2 regions of the Cellulomonas sp. A375-1 genome follow, and region 2 is predicted to be linked to the other one. Evidence: predicted binding sites of a transcription regulator. Region 2 holds the regulator's gene; the other holds the start of a gene.
The links. Region 2 encodes LexA, which represses DNA repair genes until DNA is damaged. Its sites were predicted from a motif close to TCGAACANNTGTTCGA; they were not measured.
Positions count from the first base shown of each region.

Region 1: a site for LexA is predicted at 3,496-3,511, ahead of ruvA (Holliday junction branch migration protein RuvA). Genes of this name have one in related genera too.

Region 1 is NZ_LFKW01000105.1:36,528-42,644, forward strand. Features, by position in the region: gene secD (protein translocase subunit SecD) at 1-1,118, opposite strand, end outside; gene yajC (preprotein translocase subunit YajC) at 1,151-1,624, opposite strand; gene ruvB (Holliday junction branch migration DNA helicase RuvB) at 1,756-2,790, opposite strand; gene ruvA (Holliday junction branch migration protein RuvA) at 2,828-3,454, opposite strand; gene ruvC (crossover junction endodeoxyribonuclease RuvC) at 3,591-4,151, opposite strand; gene CWIS_RS11250 (YebC/PmpR family DNA-binding transcriptional regulator) at 4,321-5,076, opposite strand; gene pdxT (pyridoxal 5'-phosphate synthase glutaminase subunit PdxT) at 5,084-5,689, opposite strand; gene CWIS_RS11260 (pyridoxal phosphate-dependent aminotransferase) at 5,721-6,117, opposite strand, start outside.
Region 2 is NZ_LFKW01000079.1:18,156-31,579, forward strand. Features, by position in the region: gene serA (phosphoglycerate dehydrogenase) at 1-864, shown strand, start outside; gene CWIS_RS08840 (DUF5302 domain-containing protein) at 1,025-1,213, opposite strand; gene CWIS_RS08845 (S9 family peptidase) at 1,292-3,328, opposite strand; gene nrdR (transcriptional regulator NrdR) at 3,380-3,919, opposite strand; gene CWIS_RS17605 (LysM peptidoglycan-binding domain-containing protein) at 4,217-4,591, opposite strand; gene lexA (transcriptional repressor LexA) at 4,990-5,751, shown strand; gene CWIS_RS08865 (hypothetical protein) at 5,757-6,053, shown strand; gene CWIS_RS08870 (L-lactate dehydrogenase) at 6,138-7,151, opposite strand; gene CWIS_RS08875 (ATP-dependent DNA helicase) at 7,279-9,432, opposite strand; gene hflX (GTPase HflX) at 9,495-11,042, opposite strand; gene CWIS_RS08885 (class I SAM-dependent methyltransferase) at 11,163-11,783, shown strand; gene CWIS_RS08890 (MFS transporter) at 11,818-13,269, shown strand; gene CWIS_RS08895 (thioredoxin family protein) at 13,221-13,424, opposite strand, start outside.

The DNA of each region.
Region 1 (6,117 bases), on a different contig from region 2:
GAGATCTGCGCCTGGCCGTTCGGGATCGCCTTCTCGACGCTGGGCGCCGAGATCACGAGCCCGTCGAGCACCATCGCGAACTGGTTCAGCGGGCTGCTCTGGGTCGCGAGGCGCGTCGTGACGTCCGTGAACTGCTTGGCCCCCGTGGACGAGAACTCCATGTTCACGACCCAGCGGTTGCCCATCGCACCGCTCGGCAGGACCTCCAGGCCCGACGAGGCCGAGGAGATCTCCTTCCCGTCGATCTCGACGGGGCCGAGGATGTACTTCAGGCCGTCGCTGTTGCCCTCGCTGTCGACGCCACAGCTGACGAACGCGGCGTCGGCCTTGCCCGAGGTGCCGCCGCCGAGGTTCGACGGGTCGGTGCAGTCGAGCGCGTCGAACTGCGCGCGGATCTCGTCGGTGACCCAGTACGCGGCGTCGCTCGCGGACGCGGGCTCGCTCGGCCGCTGGGGCGCAGCCGTGGGGTCGGCCGTCGGCTCCTGGGTCGGTGCGTCGGTGGCCTCGGGCGTCGCGGGCGCACTCGCGTCGTCCGTCGCGTCCGCCGTGGTGTCCGCGGACTCCGTGGGGGCAGGCGCGACCGTCTCGTCGCTGCCGGGCTCCGTGGTCGCGTCGGGCGTCGGCTCACCGGTCGCTGCGGCCGTCGGCGCCTGCGTCGGCTGTGCCGAGAACGCGTAGTCCTGCACGAGGACCGGGCGGAACTCCATGTGCGACGAGCGGCTGACCGTGGCGATCGTCTCGTCGGAGGCCTTGCCCGGGATCGCGACGACGATGTTGTTGCCGCCCTGGCTGCTGATCTCCGCCTCGGACACGCCCGAGCCGTCGACCCGCTGGCGGATGACGTTGATCGCCTGGCTGATGTCCTCCGCCGTCGGCTCGCGCCCGTCGGTGGACACCGGGGTCAGGATGATCTGCGTCCCGCCCTCGAGGTCGAGGGCCAGCTTGGGCGTCCAGGTCGCGTCGGACGTCTTCGTACCGATGAAGACCGCCAGGAAGGGCAGCACCACGATGACCACCAGCGTGATCAGGGTGCGAACCGGCCGGCGGCGGCGTGTGGGTGGGGCCAACGGAGTTCTTCTCTCGTGCGCGCACCGGTCGCATGCGACCGGTGGGGTCATGGCCCGCCGAACAGCTCGACGGGCCGCGTGGGCTACTTCCGGTCGGTCTCGTCGTCTCCCCGGGTGGGCGGAAGCGACGACAGGTCGTCCGGCACGTCGATCACGGCGTCGTCAGCGGCGGCAGCGCGCTCCTCGTCGGTGAGGTCGGCGTCGTCCTCGACGTCCTCCTCCTCGTCGTCGTACACGACGGGCGGCTCGATCTTCTTGGCGATCGCGGCGCGCACCCAGCGCGTCTGGCTGCCGCCCGGCGTGGACTCGAGCGTGATCGCGTCGTCCTCGATCTCCACGACGTAGCCCATCATGCCGGAAGCGGTCATGACCTCGTCGCCGGGCTCGAGGGTGTTGCGGAACTCCTGCTGCGCCTTCTGCTGCTTGCGCGCGCGACGGGACATGAACCAGAACGCCCCGACCGCGAGGGCCAGGATCAGGAACATGGAGTAACCGCCCCCACCGGTGTTGCTGGTGGTGGCGTTGGTCGCCGCGAGCGCGACGCTGAGCTGAGTCACAGCAGAGTCCTTAGGGTCGATCGTGTCCGGGGCAGTCTAGGCGTAGCGGCCCGTCGCTCCAACGCACGTCCAGGTGCGAAGGTTCCCGCCCGGTGGGGAGCCTGCCACAGATCGGCGCGCGTCCGACGCCCTCAGGCGAACAGCGTGCCCGGGTCACGCGGGGCGGCGAGCCCGAGGTGTGCCCACGTCGCGGGCAGCGCGACCCTGCCGCGCGGTGTCCGGCCGATCAGGCCCTCGCGCACCAGAAACGGTTCAGCAACCGTCTCGACCGTCTCGGGCTCCTCGCCGACGGCCACCGCCAGGGTCGTCAGGCCCACCGGTCCCCCGCCGAACCGCTGGCACAGCGCCTCGAGGACGGACCGGTCGAGGCGGTCGAGGCCGCGCTCGTCGACCTCGTAGACCTCGAGCGCGGCGCGTGCCGCGGCGAGGCTCAGGGTCCCGTCGCCGCGCACCTCGGCCCAGTCCCGGACGCGGCGCAGGAGCCGGTTCGCGATACGTGGCGTGCCGCGCGAGCGCGACGCGATCTCGCGCGCCGCCGCCCCCGCGAGCGGCACGCCGAGCAGGCCCGCGGAACGCAGCAGCACCTGCTCGAGCTCATCCGTCGCGTAGAAGTCGAGGTGACCGGTGAAGCCGAACCGGTCGCGCAACGGCGCGGGCAGCAGGCCCGCGCGCGTCGTCGCACCGACGACCGTGAAGGGCGGCAGCGCGAGCGGGATCGCCGAGGCCCCCGCGCCCTTGCCGACCATGACGTCGACGCGGAAGTCCTCCATCGCGACGTACAGGAGCTCCTCGGCCGGCCGCGCGATGCGGTGGATCTCGTCCAGGAACAGCACCTCGCCCTCCTCGAGCGAGGACAGCACCGCGGCGAGGTCGCCCGCGTGCTGGATCGCGGGCCCGCTCGTCACGCGCAAGGAGGCGCCGAGCTCGGCCGCGATGATCATCGCGAGCGTGGTCTTGCCCAACCCGGGCGGCCCGGACAGCAGCACGTGGTCCGGCGCCCGGCCGCGGCCGCGCGCGGCCTGCAGCACCAGGGAGAGCTGTTCGCGCACGACCCGCTGCCCGACGAACTCCGCCATCCGCCGCGGGCGCAGCGCGGCCTCGGCCGCGCGCTCGAGGTCGTCCGCGCCCGAGCGCACGAGCGACTCCGCCGGGAAGCGCTCGGTCACGAGCTCCTCGTCCGGCTCCGCCGCGTCTCCCCGACGATCAGCCACGGACGCCGCCGAGCCCGCGCAGCGCGGCCCGCAGCACCGCGGGGACGTCCTCGGCCGTCAGCGGGCCCTCGGTGTCGGCGAGCACGTCGGTCACGGCCTCCTCGGCGACCTTGGGGTTCCACCCGAGGCCGACGAGCGCGTCGACGACCTGCTGCCTGCGGTCCGTCTCGGTCGGCGTGGGAGCCGCCGCCGCAGCCCCCGCGACGGGCACCGCCGACGGCGCGCCCAGGCGGTCCTTGAGCTCGAGGACGATGCGCTGCGCACCCTTGCGGCCGATGCCCGGGACGCGCTCGAGAGCCTTGAGGTCCTCACCGGCGACCGCGCGGCGCAGACCGTCCGGCGTGTGGACGGCGAGCATGGCGAGCGCGAGTCGCGGCCCGACCCCGCTCACGGTCTGCACGATCTCGAAGGCCTCGCGCTCGTCGTCCTCGGCGAAGCCGAAGAGCGTGAGCGAGTCCTCCCGCACCACGAGCGACGTGTGCAGGAGCGCCTCCTGGCCGTGCCGCAGCTGCGCCAGGGTCGCGGGCGTGGCCTGCACGAGCATGCCGACGCCGCCGACCTCCACGACCGCCGAGTCCAGCCGCACCGCGAGGACCGTCCCCCGCACCGAAGCGATCACCGAGCCACCTCCACCGTTCGACGGGTAACCTTCCCACACGCACGAACAACTGTACGAACGACACGCCCCGACCCGGCCTGGTCCGGTCCGGCCCGGCCCGGCCCGGGCGCACGCTCCCCGGACGAGGTGCCGAACCTCAGCGCCGCGCGGCCTGCTCCGCGGCGGCCCACGCGCGCTGCGCGGAGGTCATCGACGCCGCCGGGCGCTGGGGCGCACCCAGCGCGCCGGCCGGGCGCCACAGGTGGCAGATCGCCAGCGCGAGCGCGTCCGCCGCGTCGGCCGGCCGGGGCAGCTCGTCGAGCTGCAGGAGGCGCGCGACCATCGTCTGGACCTGCGCCTTGCCCGCGCGGCCGTTGCCCGTGACCGCCGCCTTCACCTCGGACGGCGTGTGCAGCGCCACCGGGATCCGACGACGCGCGGCGGCGACCATGGCCAGCCCCGCGACCTGCGCGGTGCCCATCACCGTGCGCACGTTGTGCTGGGCGAAGACGCGCTCGACGGCCACGGCATCGGGAGCGTGCTCCTCGAGCCACTCCTCGATCCGGCGCTCGATCAGGAGCAGCCGCTGGTCGACGTCCAGGTCCGCGCCGGAGGTCGCCACGCCCACGTGCACGAGCCGCACCAGGCGTCCGGGGAGCCCGTCGACGACACCCAGCCCGCACCGGGTCAGGCCAGGGTCCACGCCGAGAACTCGCACGCGCGCATCGTCGCACCCGGCTCCCACGCGGGACGGCTCGCAACGCCGCACGCCGCCCACCCGGTGCATCGCCGACGAGCGCGCTCGGGCGAGGACGCACGAGGGGCCGCACCACCTCGCGGGTGGTGCGGCCCCTCGTCGCGGTTGTCGTGCGGGACGGACCGGTCGGTCAGTCGTCCTCGAGCTCGGCCATGACCTCGTCGGACGCGTCGAAGTTCGCGTAGACGTTCTGCACGTCGTCCGAGTCCTCGAGCGCGTCGATGAGGCGCAGGATCTTGCGCGCGCCGTCGGCGTCGACCTCGATCTGCGTCGCGGGCCAGAACACCACGTCGGCCGAGTCGTACTCGATGCCGGCCTCCTGCAGCGCGGTCCGGACCGGGACCAGGTCGGTCGCCTCGCTCAGCACCTCGAACTGCTCGCCGAGGTCGGTGACCTCCTCGCCGCCGACCTCGAGGACCGCCTCCATGACGGCCTCCTCGTCGGTGCCCTCCTTGGGCACGATGACGACGCCCTTGCGGCTGAAGAGGTAGGAGACCGAGCCCGGGTCGGCCATCTGGCCGCCGTTGCGCGTGAACGCGACGCGCACGTCCGAGGCGGCCCGGTTGCGGTTGTCGGTCAGGCACTCGACCAGCACCGCGACCCCGCCGGGGCCGTAGCCCTCGTACATGATCGTCTGGTAGTCGGCGCCGCCGGCCTCCTGGCCGGACCCGCGCTTGAGGGCGCGGTCGATGTTGTCGTTGGGAACCGACGACTTCTTGGCCTTCTGGATCGCGTCGAAGAGCGTGGGGTTACCCGCGGGGTCACCACCGCCAGTGCGGGCGGCCACCTCGATGTTCTTGACGAGCTTGGCGAAGAGCTTGCCTCGCTTCGCGTCGATCACGGCCTTCTTGTGCTTGGTGGTGGCCCACTTGGAGTGACCCGACATGCGCTCGTTACCCCTGGCTGTCGCGGACGATCTGGACGAAGAGACGGTGCACCCGGGTGTCACCGGTGACCTCCGGGTGGAACGAGGTCACGAGCAGCGGTCCCTGGCGGACCGCCACGATCCTACCGGCGGCTGGACCTGCTTCGACGCGCCCGACCACCGTGGCGGCCGGGCCGACCTCCTCGACCCAGGGCGCTCGGATGAACACGGCGTGCAACGGGCCGTCGTCCACACCCTCGATCGACAGGTCAGTCTCGAACGAGTCGACCTGCCTACCGAACGCGTTGCGGCGCACCGTCATGTCGACCCCGCCGAGGGTCTGCTGCCCCTCGATGCCGCCCAGCACCCGGTCGGCGAGCAGGATCATGCCGGCGCACGAGCCGTAGGCGGGCATCCCCGCCCGCAGTCGCTCCCGGACCGGGTCGAACAGGTCGAACGCGCGCAGGAGCTTGTCGATCGTCGTCGACTCCCCACCCGGGATGACGAGCGCGTCGACGGCGTCGAGCTCGGAGACCCGACGCACGGGCACGGCGCGAGCGCCCTCGGTCTCGAGGGCGTGCGCGTGCTCACGCACGTCACCCTGCAGCGCAAGGACACCGACGGTCACAGTCACGTCGCAGATCCTAGGTCGCCGTCGCGGGTGCTCAGCGCGCGGCGGCTGCGCGCAGACCGCTGCCCGACGCCGTGCGGACCTCGTCGGCCAGGTGCGTCAGGCCGTCGAGCAGCGCGGACCGGGACGCGGCCAGGCTCACGCGCACCATCCCGTCCGCACCGACGCCGAACGTCGACCCCGGGGCGACCGCGACGTGCCGACGCGCGAGCAGCCGCCGCGCGAACGCCTCGGTCTCGGTCGTGCCCACGTCGACCATCAGGTAGAAGGCACCGTCGGGCTCGGAGAACCGCAGACCGCGCGAGGTCAACAGCTCGGCCGCGGCGTCCCGCCGGTCCCAGTACGACTCGACGGCGTCGTGCACCCACTCCTGCGAGCCCTCGAGGGCCGCGAGGGCCGCGTGCTGGCCCACCGTCGACGGGCACGAGACG
Region 2 (13,424 bases):
CTGACCCGGCGCCTCACGGTGTTCGACAAGGAGATGCACGACGGCGTCTGGAACAAGTCCGCGACCGGCGCGCACGAGGTCCGCGGCCGGACCCTCGGCATCATCGGCTACGGCAACATCGGCACCCAGCTGTCGGTGCTCGCGGAGAATCTCGGCATGTCGGTCGTCTTCTACGACGCCGCCGAGAAGCTCTCGCTCGGCAACGCGCGTCGCGCCGCGACGCTCGACGAGTTGCTCGAGACCGCCGACGTCGTCACGCTGCACGTCGACGGCCGACCCGGCAACGCGGGCTTCTTCGGCGCCCCCCAGATCGCGCGGATGAAGCCGGGCTCGATCCTGCTGAACCTGTCGCGAGGCTTCGTCGTCGACCCGGCGGCGGTGCGCGACGGGATCGTCTCGGGCCACCTGGCCGGCGCGGCGATCGACGTCTTCCCCGAGGAGCCCAAGCGCAAGGGCGACCCGTTCGAGTCCGAGCTGCGGGGTCTGCCCAACGTCATCCTCACGCCGCACACCGGCGGCTCGACCGAGGAGGCCCAGGAGGCGATCGGTCAGTTCGTCGCGAACAAGGTGCGCGACTACCTGGCCACGGGCTCCACGACGCTGTCGGTCAATCTGCCGAACGTCGCGCTGGACCAACCCCCGGGCGTGCACCGCCTCGCCTACCTGCACCGCAACGTCCCCGGCGTGCTGGCCACCGTCAACGCGACGCTGGCCGAGCACGGCGTGAACATCGAGGGCCAGCTCCTCGCGACGCGCGGCGAGCTCGGTTACGTGGTGACCGACGCGGGTTCGCCCGTCGAGGACGCGCTCGTCGACGCGCTCGCCGCCCAGCCCGAGGCGATCCGGGTCCGCCTGCTCTCCTGAGCGCCGCGGCCGGGCCCGCGCACGTCGAAGGCACTGCACGTCGAAGGCACTGCTCGTCGAAGGCACTGCACATCGAAGACCATTCACGTCGAAGGCCCCGACCGTCTCCGGTCGGGGCCTTCGTCCGTCCGCGCCTCGGGGCGCAGCAGTCAGCGGTCCGTCAGGACGAACCGGACTTGCGCTGGAAGCGCCGCTGCCCAGGGCCGTTCGTCTCCGAGCCGTGCACCGTCCCGGTGTTCGCCTGCGCGTCGGCCGTGCGGTGCTGCGAGCTCTTCTTGCGCTCGAGCGCCTCGCGGAACTTCGCCTTCGCGTCCTCGCTCACCGCAGGCTTCGTGTCGTCGTGCGCCATCGGCTCCTCCTGTACTTCGTCGAGACCCCAGCGTGGCCGACGCGCGGCGCGCGTGCCACCTCAATCCACCCCTTGGCGTCAGCGCATGGCGACCGCCTGCTCCACCGGGAGCCAGCGGCGCCACCAGCGCAGCACGTGGTCGAACCGCTCGACGCGGTGCTGCGGTCGGCCCGACCGGGTCAGCTCGTGCCCTTCGCCCGGGAACAGCAGGAGCTCGGTGGCCACGCCACGGCGCTTGAGCTCGACGAACCACCGCTGACCCTGCTCGACCGGGCACCGCCAGTCCTGCTCCGAGTGGATGACGAACGTCGGGGTGCGCACCGCGTCCACACGGGCCATGGGCGACTGCGCGGCGACCTGCGCGTGCTCGGTCTGCGGCTCACCGAGGTACTCGAGCCCGAAGAACCAGCCGATGTCGCTCGACCCGACGAAGCTGATCGGGTCGAGGAAGCCGCGCTCGACGATCGCCGCGGCGAACCGATCCGTGCGCGTCGTCAGCCACGCCGTCAGGTAGCCGCCGTACGACCCACCCATGACACCCGTGCGCGTCGCGTCGAGGCGCGGGTCGGTGAGCGCCTCGTCCAGCAGCGCGAGCACGTCGTCGGTGTCGACCGTGCCGAACCCGCGCCGGATGGCGCGGCCGTGCGCACGACCGCGGCCCGACGAGCCGCGCGGGTTGCCGTGCACCACCGCGTAGCCCGCCTCGGCGAGCACCTGCACCTCGTCGAACAGCGCGTGCGTGTACTGCGCGAACGGCCCGCCGTGGATCATGAGGATCGTCGGGTACGGGCCCGGGCCGTGACGGTCGGGGTCAGGCGTGGTCACCCAGCCCTCGACGCGGTAGCCGTCGGGCGCGTGCGCCACCAGGGCCCGCGGCTCGCGGACACGGCCGGTCGCGCGCAGCTCCGCGGACAGGTCGGTGAGCACGCGCTCGCCGCCACCCGTGACGACGACGACGTCGCCCGCGCTCAGCGGCGTCGCACGGACGGCCACGAGCAAGCCGCTCGCGGCCGCGGCGCCGGTCACGACGACCGGACCGGTCAGCAGGTCGTGCAGCGCGCCGTCCTGGTCGACGCGGCTCAGGTGGACTGCGCCCGAGCGCGCCGGAGCGACGACGACTGCCCCACCGTCCGCTCCGCCGTCCGCCGTGCCGACCTCGAGCAGCACCGCCGGGTCGAGCTCGACCTCGTCGGCGTCCGTCAACCGCCGCGCCGGCCCCGCCGCGCGACCCGTCGCGTCGAGCCGGACCTCGAACAGCCCCGTCAGCGCAGCCACGAAGTCGCGCCCCGATTCCCCCTGGTCGTCAGCCAGGAGCCACGCGCGGCGCCCATGCGACGACACCAGCACGCGGGACACCGCGAGCGTCGAACCGGCGTCGGCGTCCGTGATCGGCACGATCGGCGCCGCGCCCTCGTCGCCCGAGAGCTCAGACGGCACAGCGATCGCGACGGCGTCACGCCGCAGATCCTGCTCGCGCTGCGCGTGGCGCGCCAGGACGGCCACGATCGCGGTGCCGTCGGGGAACCAGCGCGGGGCGTCGACGTCGTTGTCGGCATCCGTGAGGCGGAACGACGGCGGCACCGCGACGGCGTCCGCCGCAGCCTGCGGCACCTCGACGACGAACAGCTGGCGGGTGCGGTCACGCGTGTACCCGAGCCCGTCGGAGCGGTGCCGCAGCTCGGTGACGAGGCGAGGGCGCTCGGCGGCCGGGTCGCCGTCCGGCAGGTAGCGCCCCTCCTGCGGGACGCGTGAGACGTACGCGACCCGTCGGCCGTCGGGCGAGAACCGCGGCTGCGCGGCCCCCAGCGGCGCCGACGTCAGCGCGAAGGGCTCGCCGCCGGCGGTCTCCACGAGGTGCAGCTGCGGCCTGGCCGTGCCGCCGCCCCGGACGAACACGACCCAGCGGCCGTCGGGCGAGACGTCGGGGTCGCTGTCCGCGTGGCCGCGCGTGAGCTGCCGGGCCGCTGAGCCGTCGGTCGGGACGAGCCACAAGCCGCCGCGGTACTGGTCCGACTCAGCGTCGGGCCTGGTCACGGCGACGATCGCGGCGGAGCCGTCGGGCAGCAGGGCGGGTGCGCCGGGGGCGCGCAGCAGGAAGACGTCAGCGGGGAGCATGACTCGACGTTAACCCGCCGACGGGCTACATCCCGTGACCGGCAGGGCCGCTCAGAGGGCCGGGCCGGAACCCGCGACGGGCTGGCGTTCGGAGTCCTGATCGGGACCGGGGTCGTCCTCGGCGACGTCGTCACCGTCGCGTTCCGCGCGCTCCGCTCGCAGGACCGTGATCGCCGCCTCGAAGTCCTCGAGCGAGTCGAAGGCCTGGTAGACGCTCGCGAACCGCAGGTACGCGACCTCGTCGAGCTCGCGCAGCGGGCCCAGGATCGCCAGCCCGATCTCGTAGGCGTCGATCTCCGCCGAGCCCGACGAGCGCAGCGTCTCCTCGACCTTCTGTGCGAGCAGGGCGAGGTCGTCCTCGCTCACCGGGCGACCCTGGCACGCCTTGCGCACGCCGCCCGCGATCTTGTCGCGGCTGAACGGCTCGGTCGCGCCCGACCGCTTGACGACGGACAGGCTCGTGGTCTCGACGGTCGTGAACCGGCGGTTGCACGAGGGGCACTGGCGACGGCGCCGGATCGACGACCCGTCGTCCGACGTGCGCGAGTCGACCACCCGGGAGTCCGGGTGACGACAGAACGGGCAGTGCACCCTGAGCCTCCCTGCTCCACCTCGGCGGGTCGACGAGCGACGACCCGACAGCGATCGTACCGACCCGGGCCCGGCCGACGAGTCGAGCCCGCCACCGGACTCCCTGACCGGCCGACGCCACCATCCCGGACGATGTTCCGCTCCCGGGCCCGGCGCGCTCCGATCGACGCGCGTCCGCACCCGCGTCGGCGTCCGCACGAGCGCATCTGCACCCGCGCTGTCGTCAGACAGGATGCGGGTGGACGCCGACGGGCGGTCGCCTCGATCGGCGACCGCCCGTCGGAGAGTCCGCTCGCGTCAGCCCCGCGGGACGACGAGCTCCTCGCCGGCCACCACCTGGTCGCCGGACAGTCCGTTCACGCGCACGAGCTCGCGCACCTGTGCGCCCACCGACTCGTGCGCTCCGCGGGAGTCGGCGGCGATGTCCCACAGCGTGTCGCCAGGCTGCACGACGTACCGGTCGAACGTCACGTCCGACGGAGCGCCGGCAGCCGCACGGGCCCCGAGACCGAAGACGGCGGCCGCCAGCACGAGGGCGAACGCGACCACGACTGCACGCCCACGGCGCGTCAGGTGCAGCGCGGGTGCGGACTCGGCGCGACGCCGCTGAGCCGTCGCAGGGCGCACGTCCCGACCCGCCCGGACCGAGGGACCGATCACCATCGTGCTCATCGCGCTTCCTCTCCTCGTGACGCTCGCGGGGCGACTGCGGCCGCTCCACGCGCCCCGCCCGTACACACGTTCGTCATACACCTGTTCGTCGTACGTCTGTACGAGTTCTACCAGAGGCCTGCGACACGCGTCCAGAGATGTCGAACAGATGTTTGAAATCACCGTCCGGCCTGCGTAGGCTTCCTGCCGAGGAACAGCGCACCACCGACCACTGACACGACCACTCGTCACGCCGCCGGCCCGGCCGGCGGCACGGCCACGATCAGCACCGCGACCGCCTGGCACCACAGGCGTTCGGGCGGTGCAGGTGGGGTCGGCACCGGCGTCGTGGCGGAGGCGCGCACCGGGCGACCGGGCCGACCACGGCCGGGCGACGGAGGTGGACTGGAGGGGTGGACGTGACGGACGAGCGGACCGACGACCAGACCGAGAGCGGTGCGCTGGGCAGGCTCGGCACGGTGCACGAGCTGCCCGAGACGCCGCCGGGCCCGGACGGGCTCACAGCCCGTCAGCGGCTCGTGCTCCAGACCATCCGCGTCTCCGTCGAGACCCGCGGCTACCCGCCGAGCATGCGTGAGATCGGCGACGCGGTCGGTCTCACCAGCCCGTCGAGCGTCAAGCACCAGCTGACCGCGCTCGAGCGCAAGGGCTATCTGCGCCGCGACCCCAAGCGCCCCCGCGCGATCGAGGTCGTCCACGCCGACGACTCGCGTGGCGTGCCGCAGTGGAGCGGCGACGGGGCCGCCGAGGTCGAGCTCGGCGACACGGGCTCCGAGCGCCTGTCGGCGCCGGCCTACGTGCCGGTGGTCGGCCGGATCGCGGCCGGCGGCCCGATCCTGGCCGAGCAGGTCGTCGAGGACGTCTTCCCGCTCCCCCGCCAGCTCGTGGGAGACGGCGAGCTGTTCCTCCTCAAGGTGTCCGGCGACTCGATGGTCGACGCGGCGATCTGCGACGGCGACTGGGTGGTCGTGCGCCGGCAGCCCGTCGCGGAGAACGGCGAGATCGTCGCCGCCATGATCGACGGCGAGGCGACGGTCAAGACGCTGCGGCGTGCGGACGGGCACGTGTGGCTCATGCCGCACAACGCCGCCTACGCGCCGATCGCCGGTGACGACGCGACGATCCTCGGCCGCGTCGTCAGCGTGCTGCGCAGCCTCTGACGCTCATGCCTGGACGACTCCCGGACCCGGGCCGCGACCTCGACCGCCGCCTGCGCGACGCGTTCTCCGGCACGCATGACGCCCACGAGACGAACCTCGCCGAGACGAACCTCGCCGACGAGACGAGCCTCGCCGAGACGGACCCGGGCGACGGCGCGGATCACGCGGAGCACGGCCCCGCCCCGCACCACGTCGACCCGAGTGCCGACCCGAGTGCGGAGCACCCGTCCCCCGACCGTTCCGCACAGGACGGGCCGGTTCCGGACGGGGACCGGTGGGAGGACGACTCCTGGGCCGACTGACGGGCGTGAGCGTGTCAGTCGGCCCAGGGTCCGATCAGGATCGGTGCCGGATCACGATCGGACCTCGACCGGCAGCGGGTCCGGTCAGAAGCCGAAGCGCCGGGCGACGTCCCGGACCGCCTGGGCGGACGCCCGCAGGCCCGAGAGCTCGTCGACCGACATCGGGACCGGCAGACGGTCGAGGACGCCGCTCGACCCCACGATCGTCGGCACCGACAGGCACACGTCGCTGATCCCGTAGAAGTCCGTCAGCAGCGACGAGACCGGCAGCACCCGTCGCTCGTCCTTGATGATCGCCTCGATGATCCGCGAGCCGGCGAGCGCGACCGCGTAGTTCGTCGCACCCTTGCCCTCGATGATCCGGTAGGCGGACTCGACGACCTCGCGGGCGATCTCGTCGCGCACCGAGTGCGTGAGCGGGCCCTCGCCCTCGATCCCCTGCCACTCGAGCAGCGGGATGGCACCGATGGACGCCGAGCTCCACAACGGCAGCTCCGAGTCGCCGTGCTCGCCCGCGATGTACGCGTGCACGTTCTGCACCGCGACGCCGGTGTGCTTGGCGATCAGGTAGCGCAGGCGGGAGGAGTCGAGCACGGTGCCCGAGCCGAACATCTGCGACGGCGGGAGGCCGGAGATCTTGAGCGAGGCGTAGGTCACGACGTCGACGGGGTTGGTGACCATCACGTAGACGGCGTTCGGCGCGACCTCGACGAGCGAGGGCAGGACCTTCTTCACCAGGCCGATGGTCGCCTCGGCGAGGTCGACGCGCGTCTGGCCCGGCTTCTGCTTGGCTCCCGCGGTGAAGACGACGACGTCGGCGTCGGCGCACACCGCGATGTCGTCGGACCCGACGACCTCCGCCATGGACATGAACTGGATGCCGTGCCCGAGGTCGAGCGCCTCGGCCTCGACCTTGGCCTTGTTGATGTCGAACAGCGCGACGTTGCGTGCCGCGCCGCGCATGAGCGCGGCGTACGCCATGGTCGAGCCGACCGCTCCGGCCCCGACGATCGCGAGCTTCGACGTCCGGCGGTGGGTCGCACCCACGGATGCGGACGGGTCGTCGCTGTCCCGGCTCTCGAGGATCTGCTCGGACATCGGTGCGCCTCCAGAGGGTGCGGGGATCGGGCGTGCGTCGTGCGGGCGTGCGAGGGTGCGCCGGCGCGGAACACGCCGTCGACCTGCGTGTCCACTGTCTGCTGACCCTCGTCCGCAGGCTACCGGCTCAGCCGTCACGCAGGCGCGTGAGTGCCGCCACGGCCACGTCGCGCTCAGTGGTCCGCCAGAAGGGCGGCATGGACCGCGCGAGGAACTCGCCGTACCGCGCCGTGGCGAGCCGGGGGTCGAGGACCGCGACCACGCCCTTGTCCTGCGGCCCGCGGATGAGCCGTCCGGCGCCCTGCGCGAGCAGGAGCGCGGCGTGTGTCGCCGACACGGCCATGAAGCCGTTGCCGCCCGCCGCGGCCACGACGTCGGCGCGGGCCGAGCGGACCGGGTCGTCGGGGCGCGGGAACGGGATGCGGTCGATGAGCACGAGGCGGCACGCGCGTCCCGGCACGTCGACGCCCTGCCACAGCGCGAGCGACCCGAACAGGCAGCTCGGCTCGTCGGCCGCGAACTGCGCGACGAGCGTGGGGAGCTGGTCGTCGCCCTGCAGCAGCACGGGGACGTCGAGCCGTTCCCGCATCGCCTCGGCGGCCGCGTTGGCCGCTCGACGGGACGAGAACAGCCCGAGCGTCGCGCCGCCCGAGGCGCGCACGAGCGCCTCGATCTCGTCGAGCTGCGCGTCGGTCGCTGGCTCGCGGCCGGGGGGAGGGAGGCGGCGAGCCACGTAGCAGATGCCCTGCCGGGGGTAGTCGAACGGGCTGCCGACGTCGAGGCCCGTCCACCGCATCTCGCCCGCTGCCACGGCGGCCGGGACGGGATCGGCGCCGGGGACGCTGGTGGGGCCCTCGGGCTCCAGGTCCGGCCGGCGCTCGAGACCCACCGAGCGCGCCATCGGGTCGAACGTGCCGCCGAGCGCGAGCGTCGCGGAGGTCAGTACAGCGGTCCGCCCCGCGAAGAGCTGGGTGCGGATCAGCCCGTTGACGGCGAGCGGCGCGGCGTGCAGCCTCGTCGTCACGGCGCCTGAGCGGTCCTCACCGCGCGCGCACCACATCACGGTGCGCGCGGCGTCCTCGGCCTCGGCGGTCATGCGCTCCGCCGTCTCGAACAACGTCAGGACGGCCGACTGCGCGACCTTGCGGCCGCCGTCGGCGGGACCCGATCCACCCGATCCGCCCGGCTCGGGCCGCAGGAGCGACAGCAGCGTGCGCGCCGCGTCCCGGACCACCGCCACGGCGTCGTGCACCTCGGCCGGCAGCCCGGCGGGGAAGCGACCTTCGCGCAGCGGCACGATGACCCCGGCGAGCGCCTCTCCCGCGGCCTCGAGGTCGGACGCGGGGACTCCGCCGTGTCGCCGGGCGACGCGCGCGGCGTGCTGCACGACGGGCAGCGACAGCTCGGCCGTGGCCTGCGTGGTGACCCGGTCCGCGAGCTCGTGCGCCTCGTCGACGACGAGGACCTGGTGCTCGGGCAGGACGCCCGGCGAGCCGGACGCGGCGATCCCGAGCATCGCGTGGTTCGTCACGACGACGTCGGCCTCGCGTGCACGGCCACGCGCACGCTCCGGGAAGCACTCGTCGAGCTTCGGGCACGCCGAGCCGATGCACTCGAGCGACGTCACGGACACCTGGCGCCACGCACGGTCGCTCACGCCGGGGACGAGGTCGTCCCGGTCGCCCGTGTCGGTCTCCTGCGACCACTCGCGCAGGCGCACGACCTGCTGGCCGAGCGCGCCGGGACCGGTCGCCCCGGCCGAGGGGTGCTCGGCGGCGCCCGCCTTCTCCGGCAGGTCGAACAGCGAGCCCTGGTCGTCGGCCGGGTACCCGCCCTCGACCTTGTGCAGGCACAGGTAGTTGTGCCAGCCCTTGAGCAGCGCGATGTCGGGGCGGCGCGGCAGGTGAGGGGCGAGCGCGTCGGCGACGAGCGGGAGGTCGCGCGTGAGGACCTGGCGCTGCAGCGCGAGCGTGGCGGTGGAGACGACGACGCGCTCGTCCGCGTGCACCGCGTGCTGGACGGCGGGCACGAGGTACCCGAGCGACTTTCCGGTGCCGGTGCCCGCCTGGACCAGCAGGTGCTCGCCGGTCCGCAGCGACGACGCGACCGCGCGGGCCATCGCGTGCTGGCCCTCTCGGCGAGCTCCGCCGAGCACGCCGACGGCGACGTCGAGCAGCTCGTCGACGGCGCCGTCGCGGTCACCGGGCTCGCGGCCGTCGGGCTCGCGAGCACCGGGCTCTGTCGCCGCCGGGTCGTCGGGCACGGACGGGGACGCGGGCATCGGGCCAGCCTAGTGCGGGTCGAGGGCCTGCCGGACTGCCGGGCGCCGCGTGCGACGCCCGCTCACGCGCGTCGGACCGACGCCTCCTCGAGCTCGGCCGCGAGCGACTCGTCGACGCGCGCGCGCAGCAGCGTGCCGTCCGCGGTGTGCTCCTCGTGGTCGATGTCGCCGTGCTCGTGCACACGGCTGACGAGGTCACCGCGCTGGTAGGGCACCACGACGTCGACCGTGACCCCCGGACGCGGCAGCTGGTCCGCGACGAGCGCCTGCAGCTCGGCGATGCCCTCGCCGCTGTGCGCGGAGACGACGATCGAGTGCAGCTCGCGCGAGCGCAGCCGGGCGATCACCTCGGGCGACGCGAGGTCGGCCTTGTTGAGCACGATGATCTCGGGCACGTCCATGGCGCCGGGGATGTCCGCGAACACGTGGCGGACCGCGGCGATCTGGCCCTCGGGGTCGGGGTGCGACGCGTCGACGACGTGCAGGATCAGGTCGGCGTCCGCGACCTCCTCGAGCGTCGAGCGAAATGCCTCGACGAGCTGGTGGGGCAACGACCGCACGAACCCGACCGTGTCGGCGAGCGTGTAGACGCGCCCGTCGACCGTCTCGGCGCGGCGGACCGTGGGGTCCAGGGTCGCGAACAGCGCGTTCTCGACCAGCACGCCGGCGTTCGTCAGCCGGTTCAGGAGCGAGGACTTGCCCGCGTTGGTGTAGCCCGCGATCGCGACGGACGGGATCGCGTGCCGCTTGCGCGACGCGCGCTTGGTCATGCGCGCCGGCTCCATCGCCGCGATCTCGCGGCGCAGCTTGGCCATGCGGTTGCGGATGCGCCGTCGGTCGAGCTCGATCTTCGTCTCACCCGGTCCGCGCGAGCCCATGCCCGCCCCGGCGCCGCCGACCTGACCGCCGGCCTGCCGGGACATCGACTCGCCCCAGCCGCGCAGGCGCGGCAGCAGGTACTCGAGCTGCGCGAGCTCGACCTGGGCCTTGCCCTCCCGCGACTTCGCGTGCTGGGCGAAGATGTCGAGGATCAGCGCGGTCCGGTCGACGACCTTGACGCGCACGATGTCCTCGAGCGCGCGGCGCTGCGACGGGGCGAGCTCGCCGTCGATGACCACGGTGTCCGCGCCGACCGCCGCGACGACTGACGCGAGCTCCGCGGCCTTGCCCGAGCCCAGGTAGGTGCCCGGGTCCGGCTTGGCGCGCCGCTGCAGCAGACCGTCGAGCACGGTCGACCCCGCGGTCTCCGCGAGGGCCGCGAGCTCGCGCAGCGACACCTCGGCGTCCTGCAGCGTGCCGTTGGACGTCCCCGCGGACGACGACGAGCCCCAGACCCCGACGAGGACGACCTTCTCGAGCCGCAGCTCGCGGTACTCGACCTCGGTGACGTCCTCGAGCTCGGTGGACAGGCCCGCGACGCGGCGCAGCGACGTGCGCTCCTCGAGGTCGAGCTGGTCGCCGTCGTACGCCGAGTGCACGGTGCCGCCCGCGTGCAGCGCGGTCCCCGCCCTCGCGAGCACCCGCGCCACCACGTCGTCGGCCACCTGCTGGGGCGAGCGGGGCTCGTCCGGCGTCGTGCTCGGTGTGGTGGTGTGGTGCGTCTCGCTCACGCGGCTCCTTCTCGGCGGGGACGCGGGCCGTCCCGCGTTCAGCCTCCAGGGTCGCACGCACGGCCGAGCACGTGCGAGGTGTTTCGCTGGAGGCGCAGGCTCGTCGGTAGGGTCGGGCCCGTGGCTGCAGACCACTACTTCACCGCACAGCCGGCCTCGGACGACGAGCGTCGCGACATCGTCGTACGCCTGGCGGGCCGTGACCTGCACGTGCAGACCGCGGGCGGCGTCTTCTCGCCCGACCACGTGGACCACGCGACGCGCGTCCTGCTCGACGAGGTGCCGCCGCCGCCCGCCGCGGGCGACCTGCTCGACCTCGGCTGCGGCTGGGGGCCGCTCGCGCTCGAGCTCGCGCTGCGCTCGCCGCAGGCCCGGGTGTGGGCGGTCGACGTCAACGAGCGCGCGCTCGACCTCGTGCGCCACAACGCCCGCGCGGTCGGTGCGTCGCACCTGCACGCCGTGCAGCCCGACGACGTGCCCGCCGACGTGCGGTTCGCCGCGATCTGGTCGAACCCGCCGATCCGGGTCGGCAAGGCCGCGCTGCACGAGCTGCTGCGGCGGTGGTTGCCGCGCCTGGCGCCGGGTGGCGTGGCGTCACTGGTCGTCGGCAAGAACTTGGGCGCGGACTCGCTGCAGCGCTGGCTGGCCGACGAGCTCGCCGGTAGCGCGACGGTCGAGCGCGTCGCGAGTGCCAAGGGCTTCCGCGTGCTGCAGGTCACGGCGTCCCCCGGGAGCGCCTGACGTCCGTGTCGGTCGCGACGCCTAGTCTGCTGCGATGCCCGCCGTCGTGACCGACGACGCGCGCGCGACCTGGGCCCGCCTGCGGACGACCACCTGGGCCATGTGCGCGCTCGTGTTCCTCGCCGCCTTCGAGTCGCTCGCCGTCACGACCGTCATGCCGACCGTGTCGCTCGAGCTCGACGGCGCAGCTCTGTACGCCGTGGCCTTCGCCGCCCCGCTCGCGTCGGGCGTGGTCGGGATGGTCGCCGCCGGGGCGTGGGCGGATCGCGTCGGACCGGCGCGGCCCCTGCTGGCCGCCGCCCTCGCCTTCGTCGCCGGGCTGCTGGTCGCAGGGACCGCGCCGACGATGGCGGTGCTGGCCGGCGGGCGGCTGCTGCAGGGCCTCGGCGGCGGCGCGCTCACCGTCGTCTCCTACGTCGTCGTCGCGCGCCTCTACCCCGGCGCGCTGCACCCGCGTGTCTTCGCGGGGTTCTCCGCGGCGTGGGTCATTCCCTCGCTCGTCGGGCCGCCCGTCGCGGGGTTCGTCACCGAGCGCGCCGACTGGCGGTGGGTGTTCCTCGGCGTGGCGGTGCTCGTCCCGCCCATCGCGGCCGTCGTGCTGGCCCGCGTGCGCTCCGTGGGACCGCCCGAGCACCCCGCGCCCCCCGAGCCCGGGGCGGAGCCCGTCGACGACGCGTCGACGACGAGCGCGCGCCGGATCGGGTGGGCGGCGCTCGCCGCGCTGGCGGTGCTCGTGCTCGGCGTCAGCGGCGAGCTCAGCAGCGCGGGGACCGTGGCGGCGTCGCTCGGCGGCGTCGCCGTCGCGCTCGCTGCCCTGTCCCGGCTCGTCCCGCCCGGCACCCTGCGAGCGGCCCGCGGGCTGCCCGCGATCGTGGCCGACCGCGGGCTGCTCGCGGGCGCCTTCTTCGGCGCCGAGGTGTACCTGCCCTACCTGCTGACGCGTCGGTACGACGTCTCGCCGACGTTCGCGGGCGTGACGCTGACGGCCGCAGCGCTCACCTGGGCGGGTGCGGCGTGGGTGCAGGGGCGCCTGGGCGAGCGACTCCCCCACGCACGGGCCATCCGGGTCGGCACGGTCGTCGTCACCCTGGGTATCGCGGGCACGGGCGTGGGTGCCGCGACGCACGCGCCGATCCCGGTCCTCGTCGCCGCGTGGGCGGTCGCGGGTTTCGGCATGGGCCTGACCTACGCGCGGCAGACCGTGCTCGTGCTGCGGTACTCGTCCGGCCGCGCCGCGGGCACCAACAGCTCCGCCCTGTCCGTCTCGGACTCGATCGGTGCGTCGCTCTCGCTGGCGGTGACGGGGGTGCTGTTCGCAGCGTTCTCGGCCCGCGGCGGTGACGCACCGTACGCCGCGTGCTTCGCGCTGACGTCGGTGCTCGCCGCCGGCGCGGCGCTCGTCGCCGTCCGCGTGACGCCCCGGGTGGTGAGCGCGCCTCAGGACGCTGGGGGCTCGCCGACCGCGTCGAGCGTGGCACGCACATGAGCGAGCCGCGGGACGCCGGCCGTCCGCTCGACGATGCGCCCGTGCGCGTCGAGCACGAGCACTGTGGGCGTGCTGTGCACGGCGAGGCGGGCCCCGAGCCGCTCGCCGCGTGACCCGGCGACGTCGAGCTCGACCAGGCGCACCCCGTCGGTGGT